Regions from separate parts of the Streptomyces sp. NPDC046379 genome, predicted to be linked through region 2. Evidence: riboswitches for the same ligand, from Rfam matches in the RefSeq annotation. Region 2 holds a riboswitch; the other holds the start of a gene.
The links. Region 2 has a riboswitch for glycine ahead of gcvP (aminomethyl-transferring glycine dehydrogenase). Riboswitches for the same ligand answer to the same signal wherever they lie in the genome.
Positions count from the first base shown of each region.

Region 1: linked by a shared signal. The riboswitch ahead of gcvT (glycine cleavage system aminomethyltransferase GcvT) and the one ahead of gcvP (aminomethyl-transferring glycine dehydrogenase) in region 2 are both predicted to bind glycine.

Region 1 is NZ_JBVJFP010000010.1:276,592-280,227, forward strand. Features, by position in the region: gene ACZ6KF_RS19725 (enhanced serine sensitivity protein SseB) at 1-66, opposite strand, end outside; gene ACZ6KF_RS19730 (AAA family ATPase) at 666-1,328, opposite strand; glycine riboswitch at 1,509-1,609, shown strand; glycine riboswitch at 1,610-1,722, shown strand; gene gcvT (glycine cleavage system aminomethyltransferase GcvT) at 1,798-2,916, shown strand; gene gcvH (glycine cleavage system protein GcvH) at 3,041-3,418, shown strand; gene glyA (serine hydroxymethyltransferase) at 3,434-3,636, shown strand, end outside.
Region 2 is NZ_JBVJFP010000016.1:152,360-155,995, reverse strand. Features, by position in the region: gene ACZ6KF_RS26485 (DNA polymerase IV) at 1-771, shown strand, start outside; gene ACZ6KF_RS26480 (PRC-barrel domain-containing protein) at 693-1,064, opposite strand; glycine riboswitch at 1,179-1,274, shown strand; glycine riboswitch at 1,275-1,389, shown strand; gene gcvP (aminomethyl-transferring glycine dehydrogenase) at 1,452-3,636, shown strand, end outside.

The sequences.
Region 1 (3,636 bases), on a different contig from region 2:
TCCGCCGTGCGGATGGGGGTGCGCCTGCGCCGGGATGTCCGCGGAGAAGTCCGCCGGGAAGTCCATCTGCCTACCGCCTGCCGAGAACTACTGGTCCGGCTGAAAGGCTACCGTCCGGCGGGCCGGGCCCCGGGCCCGCGACCCCCGGCGCCCACCGCCGGGAAGCCCCCGGCCCACGGCCGCCGGCGCCGGGGGCCCGCCGTCACGAAGCCCCGGTCGCAGACCCCCGGCGTCGGGCGCCGACCACCGCGGAGTTCTCGTGCCCCGGCCCCATTCCCGGCCATCGGGAAACTGCCCGGTCCAGACCCCGTCCCGGACACCGCGAAACCCCGGTCCGCGAACCTGCGCCGGCCCGCCGCCGTCGGTTCCCGGCCCCGCCCCGGCGACCGTGGAACGCCCGCTCCCGGCCCCGCCCCGGCCATCGCGCGGCCGGCCGTGCGCGGCCCGGCCCGGCGTGCGCGGCCCGGCCCGGCGTGCGCGGCACGGCGAGCACGGCACGGCCCGGCGAGCACGCCCCGGCCCGGCGAGCACGGCCCGGCCCGGCGAGCACGGCCCGGCCCCGGTATACGCGATACGCCCCGGTATACGCGGCACGGCCCGGCGTGCGACCGCGAACAGCCCGGTGGCGGACGCCGCGATTCCCGGCCCCGCCCGGGCCCCCGTCCTCAGCCCGTGAACCCGATCCGGCGCAGCGTGTTCGCCGCGTCGCGGTCGAGGAGGACCGCCGAGACGCAGCCGGGCGGCAGGGCGCCCCGTTCGACTCGGGCGAGGAGGCGGGCGGCGACGCGGCGGTGGCGGCGGAAGGCGTAGCGGGAGACGCCCCGGCCGCGCTCGCGCTGCCCGGCCAGCGCCTGCTCGGGGGTGACGTCGAGGAACAGCAGGTGCAGCGTGCCGCCCCGGCGGCGGGCCTCGCGGGCCAGCCAGGCGCGCACCCAGGCCTGGGTGCCGCAGTCGTGGACGACGATGCCCTCGCCGGTGCGCAGGGCGCGGCGCAGCCCGGCGTAGTGGGCGAGGCGCACCAGCGGCCGGTAGAGCCCGTACGGCAGGAAGCCGGGCATGCGGCGGTCCCAGCGGTCGCGGGTGTCCTGGGAGTCGATGCGGACCGCCTTGACGGTCCGGCGCATCAGGGTGGACTTGCCGCTGCCGGGCAGACCGGTGACCACGACCAGGTCGCCGGGACCGAAGAGCAGTGCGTGCGGGCTGCGTCCGGCCCGCTCGCGCAGGTCGCGGACGACCGGCGCGGGGACGCACGCCTCCCCCGCGGACGCGGCGGGCTGCCGGGGCAGCGCGACGGGCGAGCCGGCGGCGTAGGCCGTGGTCCTGTTCACCGTGATCGTCCTCCCCTGGGGCGGTTCACGAGTTCCCGTCCCCGTCGAGTGTAAAGAGAAGGTAATCCGCGGTGTCTCGTGTTTTCGTACTCGTGGTGCCACAGCACGGTTACAGATCGCAGCCTGCCGCGAACCGGCGATGCGTGCAATGATGTGCGCGCCAACTGCATACCGGCCGTTTGAATCCGCGCGGGAGAGTTCCCAGCCGCCACCGGCGCTGGGACGCCGAAGGAGCAAGTCCCTCCCTTGAATCTCTCAGGCACCGTTACCGCACGGGCGAGGCACATCTGAAAAGCGGGCCGCCGCCGTGCGCGGTGGTCCCACCCAAGGTGCAAGCCAGTGACCGGTCACGGTCATGGCGAACCTCTCAGGTTCCGATGACAGATGGGGAGGAACGACCTCGCCCTCCCCCATGCTCGAATGAGCTCGCACGGGAGGTCCCCCCATCGCCCCGGGAGACATCCGTCCGATGAGCAGTTCCGTACCCCGTCGCACCGCCCTCGACGCCCTGCACCGCGAACTGGGCGCGACCATGACCGATTTCGCCGGCTGGGACATGCCCCTGCGCTACGGCTCCGAGCGCGACGAGCACCTCGCGGTGCGCACCCGCGCCGGCCTGTTCGACCTCTCCCACATGGGCGAGATCACGGTCACCGGCCCCGGCGCCGCCGCCCTGCTGAACTTCGCCCTGGTCGGCGACCTCGCCTCCGTCGGCGTCGGCCGCGCCCGCTACACGATGATCTGCCGGGCCGACGGCGGCATTCTCGACGACCTGATCGTCTACCGCCTCGCCGAGGCCGAGTTCATGGTCGTCGCCAACGCCTCCAACGCCCAGGTCGTGCTGGACGCCCTCACCGAGCGCGCCGCCGGCTTCGACGCCGAGGTGCGCGACGACCGGGACGCCTACGCGCTGATCGCCGTGCAGGGCCCCGAGTCCCCCGGCATCCTCAAGGCGCTGACCGACGCCGATCTCGACGGCCTGAAGTACTACGCCGGACTGCCCGGCACGGTCGCGGGCGTCCCGGCGCTGATTGCGCGCACCGGCTACACCGGCGAGGACGGCTTCGAGCTGTTCGTGCGCCCCGGGCACGCCGTCGCCCTGTGGCAGGCGCTGACCGAGGCCGGTCGGGGCGCTGGCCTGGTCCCCTGCGGGCTGTCCTGCCGTGACACGCTGCGCCTGGAGGCGGGCATGCCGCTGTACGGGCACGAGCTGACCACCGCGCTCACCCCCTTCGACGCCGGTCTCGGCCGGGTGGTGAAGTTCGGCAAGGAGGGTGACTTCGTCGGGCGCGAGGCGTTGCTGGCGGCCGCCGCCCGCGCCGAGGAGAACCCGCCGCGGGTCCTGGTCGGCCTGGTCGCCGAGGGCCGCCGGGTGCCGCGCGCCGGGTACGCCGTGGTCGCGGGCGGCGAGGTGATCGGCGAGGTCACCTCCGGCGCGCCCTCGCCGACGCTGGGCCGGCCGATCGCCATGGCGTACGTCGACCCCGCGCACGCGGCGCCGGGCACGCCCGGTGTCGGCGTGGACATCCGGGGCAGTCACGAGCCGTACGAGGTCGTGGCGCTGCCGTTCCACAAGCGCCGGAAGTAACACTTGAGGCGTGGTCCGCATGTGCCGGTCCGCATGCGACTCCGCCCGCCTTCACCCTGCTCAGCAGCGGTTTCCGCAGTCCCCCGTTCATCCGCAGTCCCACGCGTACAGGAGAATCCAGGCCATGAGCAACCCCCAGCAGCTGCGCTACAGCAAGGAGCACGAGTGGCTGTCGGCCGCCGAGGACGGCGTCGCGACGGTCGGCATCACCGCGTTCGCGGCGAACGCGCTCGGCGACGTCGTCTACGCCCAGCTCCCCGACGTGGGCTCCACGGTCGCCGCGGGCGAGACCTGCGGTGAGCTGGAGTCGACCAAGTCGGTCAGCGAACTGTATTCCCCCGTCGCCGGCGAGGTCACCGAGATCAACGAGGACGTGGTCAACGACCCGTCGCTGGTGAACTCCGCGCCCTTCGAGGGCGGCTGGCTGTTCAAGGTGCGCGTCGCGGAGGAGCCGGCCGACCTGCTCTCCGCCGACGAGTACGACGCCCACATCGCCGGCTGAGGAGCCAACGCCGACATGTCGCTTCTGAACACCCCCCTGCACGAGCTGGACCCGGACGTCGCCGCCGCCGTCGACGCCGAGCTGCGCCGCCAGCAGTCCACCCTCGAGATGATCGCCTCCGAGAACTTCGCCCCGGTCGCGGTCATGGAGGCCCAGGGCTCGGTCCTCACCAACAAGTACGCCGAGGGCTACCCGGGCCGCCGCTACTACGGCGGCTG
Region 2 (3,636 bases):
CTGGTCGGCAAGGCACACGGGCACGCGCTGTACGCCATGGCGCTGGCGCGCGACGAGCGGCCCGTGGTGGCCGAGCGGGAGACGAAGTCGGTGTCCGTGGAGGACACCTACGACGTGGACATCCACGACCGGCTCCGGGTGGGGCTGGAGGTGCAGCGGCTGGCGGACCGGTGCGTGCGGCGGCTGCGGGGCGCGGGGCTGTCGGGGCGGACGATCGTGCTCAAGGTGCGCCGGTACGACTTCTCCACGCTGACCCGGTCCGAGACGCTGCGTGGCCCCACGGACGATCCGGCGGTGGTGCGGGAGGCCGCGGCGCGGCTGCTGGACTCGGTGGACACGACGGGCGGCGTGCGGCTGCTGGGCGTGGGGGTCAGCGGCCTCGCCGACTACACGCAGGAGGACCTGTTCGCGCAGGCCGCGGGGCCCCTGGCGGACGTGCCGGACGAGGACGCGGTGCCGGAACCGGAACAGGGCGTCGCCGAGCCGGCCGAGCGGCGCTGGCCCGCCGGGCACGACGTGCGGCACGCCGAGCACGGGCACGGCTGGGTGCAGGGCAGTGGACTGGGCCGGGTGACCGTGCGGTTCGAGACGCCCGGCTCGGAGCCGGGGCGGGTGCGGACCTTCCGTACCGACGACCCCGCGCTGGAGCCGGCGGATCCGCTGCCGCTCGTGCCGCGAAGACCCGAGGCAGGTCAGGAGTCGTCGGAGCCGGCGAGTCTGCCGAAGTCGTGGTCCGGGAGCGGGGGAGGGGCGGCCACGTCGAGTCCGTAGTGGTGGTAGAGCCGCAGCTCCTGTTCCGGGGACAGGTGTCGGCCGACGCCGAGGTCGGGAGCCCTCCTGATCAGGGCGCGGTCGTAGGGGACGTGCAGGCTGCCGTCGATCAGTTCGCTGGGCTCCAGCGGGACGAACGCGTCGCGGCTGAACAGGCCGGTGCGTATGGCCGCCCACTCCGGTTCGCCGGTGGCGTCGTCGAGGTACACCTCGTCGATCGTGCCGATCCTGGCGCCGGTGCGGTCGAACGCCTTGCGGCCGATCAGGTTGCGCGGATCGATGTCGGTCTGCACGGTCCCTCCTCATGGTCGCAACTCGTTCGTCAGCACTACGAAAGAGCACATTGGGGAAGGCGGCCACTCGAGGGACCCCGCGCCGGGCTCGCTGGTAGTCTGGCAAGTGGCTGGCGACCCCGTGCGGGAGAGTCCTCCGACCACCGTCGGAGGCGCCGAAGGAGCAAATCCTCCCCGGAATCTCTCAGGCCCCCGTACCGCACGGACGAGGTCACTCTGGAAAGCAGGACAGGCGCCGCCGGCGTCCGTCCTCACCGACGGTGAAAGCCGGACGTCCTCGGGCGGCCCGGTGAAGCTCTCAGGTCGAGATGACAGAGGGGGAGGCCGTCGGGGTACCCGTGCCGGGGTGCCCCCCGAAGGTCGCGTCAGACCAGGAGGCCTCCGCAGATGACCGCCCACCGCATCCCGCTCGCCGAGCTCGAACAGGGCATCCCCTTCGAACAGCGCCACATCGGGCCCGACCAGGAGGCCAGGGCGAAGATGCTCGCCCAGGTGGGCTACGGCTCCCTGGACGAACTGACCGCCGCCGCCGTCCCGGACGTGATCAAGAACGCCGACCGGCTGGAACTGCCGGACGCCCGCACCGAGGCCGAGGTGCTCGCCGAGCTGCGTGCGCTCGCCGACCGCAACCAGGTCCTGGGCTCCATGATCGGCCTCGGCTACTACGGCACCTTCACCCCGCCGGTGATCCTGCGCAACGTCATGGAGAACCCCGCCTGGTACACGGCGTACACGCCCTACCAGCCCGAGATCTCCCAGGGGCGGCTCGAGGCGCTGCTGAACTTCCAGACGATGGTCGCCGACCTCACCGGTCTGCCCACCTCCGGCGCCTCGCTGCTCGACGAGGGCACGGCCGCTGCCGAGGCCGTCGCGCTGTCCCGGCGCATGGGGCGGAACAAGAAGGGCCTCTACCTCGTCGACGCGGACGCGCTGCCGCAGACCGTCGCGGTGATCCGGACCCGCTGCGAGCCGGTCGGCGTCGAAGTCGTCGTCGCCGACCTGAGCCAGGGCATCCCCGCCGAGATCGCCGAGCGGGAGATCAACGGCGTCCTCCTCCAGTACCCGGGCGCCTCCGGGGCCGTACGCGACCTCAAGCCCGTCATCGACCAGGCGCACGACCTGGGCGCGCTGGTCACCGTCGCCGCCGACCTGCTGGCGCTGACGCTGCTGAAGTCGCCGGGCGAACTGGGCGCGGACATCGCGGTCGGCACCACGCAGCGCTTCGGCGTGCCCATGGGCTTCGGCGGGCCGCACGCCGGCTACATGGCGGTGCGCGAGCAGTTCGCCCGCAGCCTGCCCGGCCGTCTGGTCGGCGTGTCCGTCGACGCCGACGGCAACCGCGCCTACCGCCTCGCGCTGCAGACGCGTGAGCAGCACATCCGCCGCGAGAAGGCCACCAGCAACATCTGCACCGCCCAGGTGCTGCTCGCCGTGATGGCGGGCATGTACGCCGTCTACCACGGCCCCGAGGGTCTGAAGGGCATCGCCCGGCGCACCCACCGGTACGCCGCCGTCTTGGCGGCCGGGCTCAACGGCGGCGGCGTCGAGGTCGTGCACGGCGCCTACTTCGACACCCTGACCGCCCGCGTCCCCGGCCGTGCCGCCGAGGTCGTAGCCGCCGCGCGCGAGCAGGGCGTCAACCTTCACCTCGCCGACGCCGACCACGTCTCCGTCTCCTGCGACGAGACCACCACCCGGGCCCACCTGAGCGCCGTGTGGAACGCCTTCGGCGTCGAGGGCGACGTCGAGGCGCTGGACGCGGCCACCGAGGACGCGCTGCCGCAGGCGCTGCTGCGCACCGACGCCTACCTGACCCACCCGGTGTTCCAGCAGCACCGCTCCGAGACCGCCATGCTGCGCTACCTGCGCAGGCTCGCCGACCGCGACTACGCGCTCGACCGGGGCATGATCCCGCTGGGCTCCTGCACCATGAAGCTCAACGCCACCACCGAGATGGAGCCGGTCACCTGGCCCGAGTTCGGTCAGTTGCACCCGTTCGCGCCGGCCGAGCAGGCGCAGGGCTACCTCACGCTCATCCGCGAGCTGGAGGAACGTCTCGCCGAGGTCACCGGCTACGACAAGGTGTCGCTGCAGCCCAACGCCGGGTCGCAGGGCGAGCTGGCCGGGCTGCTGGCCGTGCGCGGCTACCACCGCGCCAACGGCGACGAGCAGCGCACCGTCTGCCTGATCCCGTCCTCCGCGCACGGCACCAACGCCGCCAGCGCCGTCATGGCCGGGATGAAGGTCGTCGTCGTCAAGACCGCCGACGACGGCGAGATCGACGTCGAGGACCTGCGGGCCAAGATCGAGCAGCATCGCGACCAGCTGGCGGTGCTCATGATCACCTACCCCTCCACGCACGGCGTGTTCGAGGAGCACGTCGCCGACATCTGCGCCCGGGTGCACGAAGCCGGCGGCCAGGTCTACGTCGACGGCGCCAACCTCAACGCCCTGGTCGGCCTGGCCAAGCCCGGCCACTTCGGCGGCGACGTCTCGCACCTGAACCTGCACAAGACGTTCTGCATCCCGCACGGCGGCGGCGGTCCGGGCGTCGGCCCGGTAGCGGTGCGCG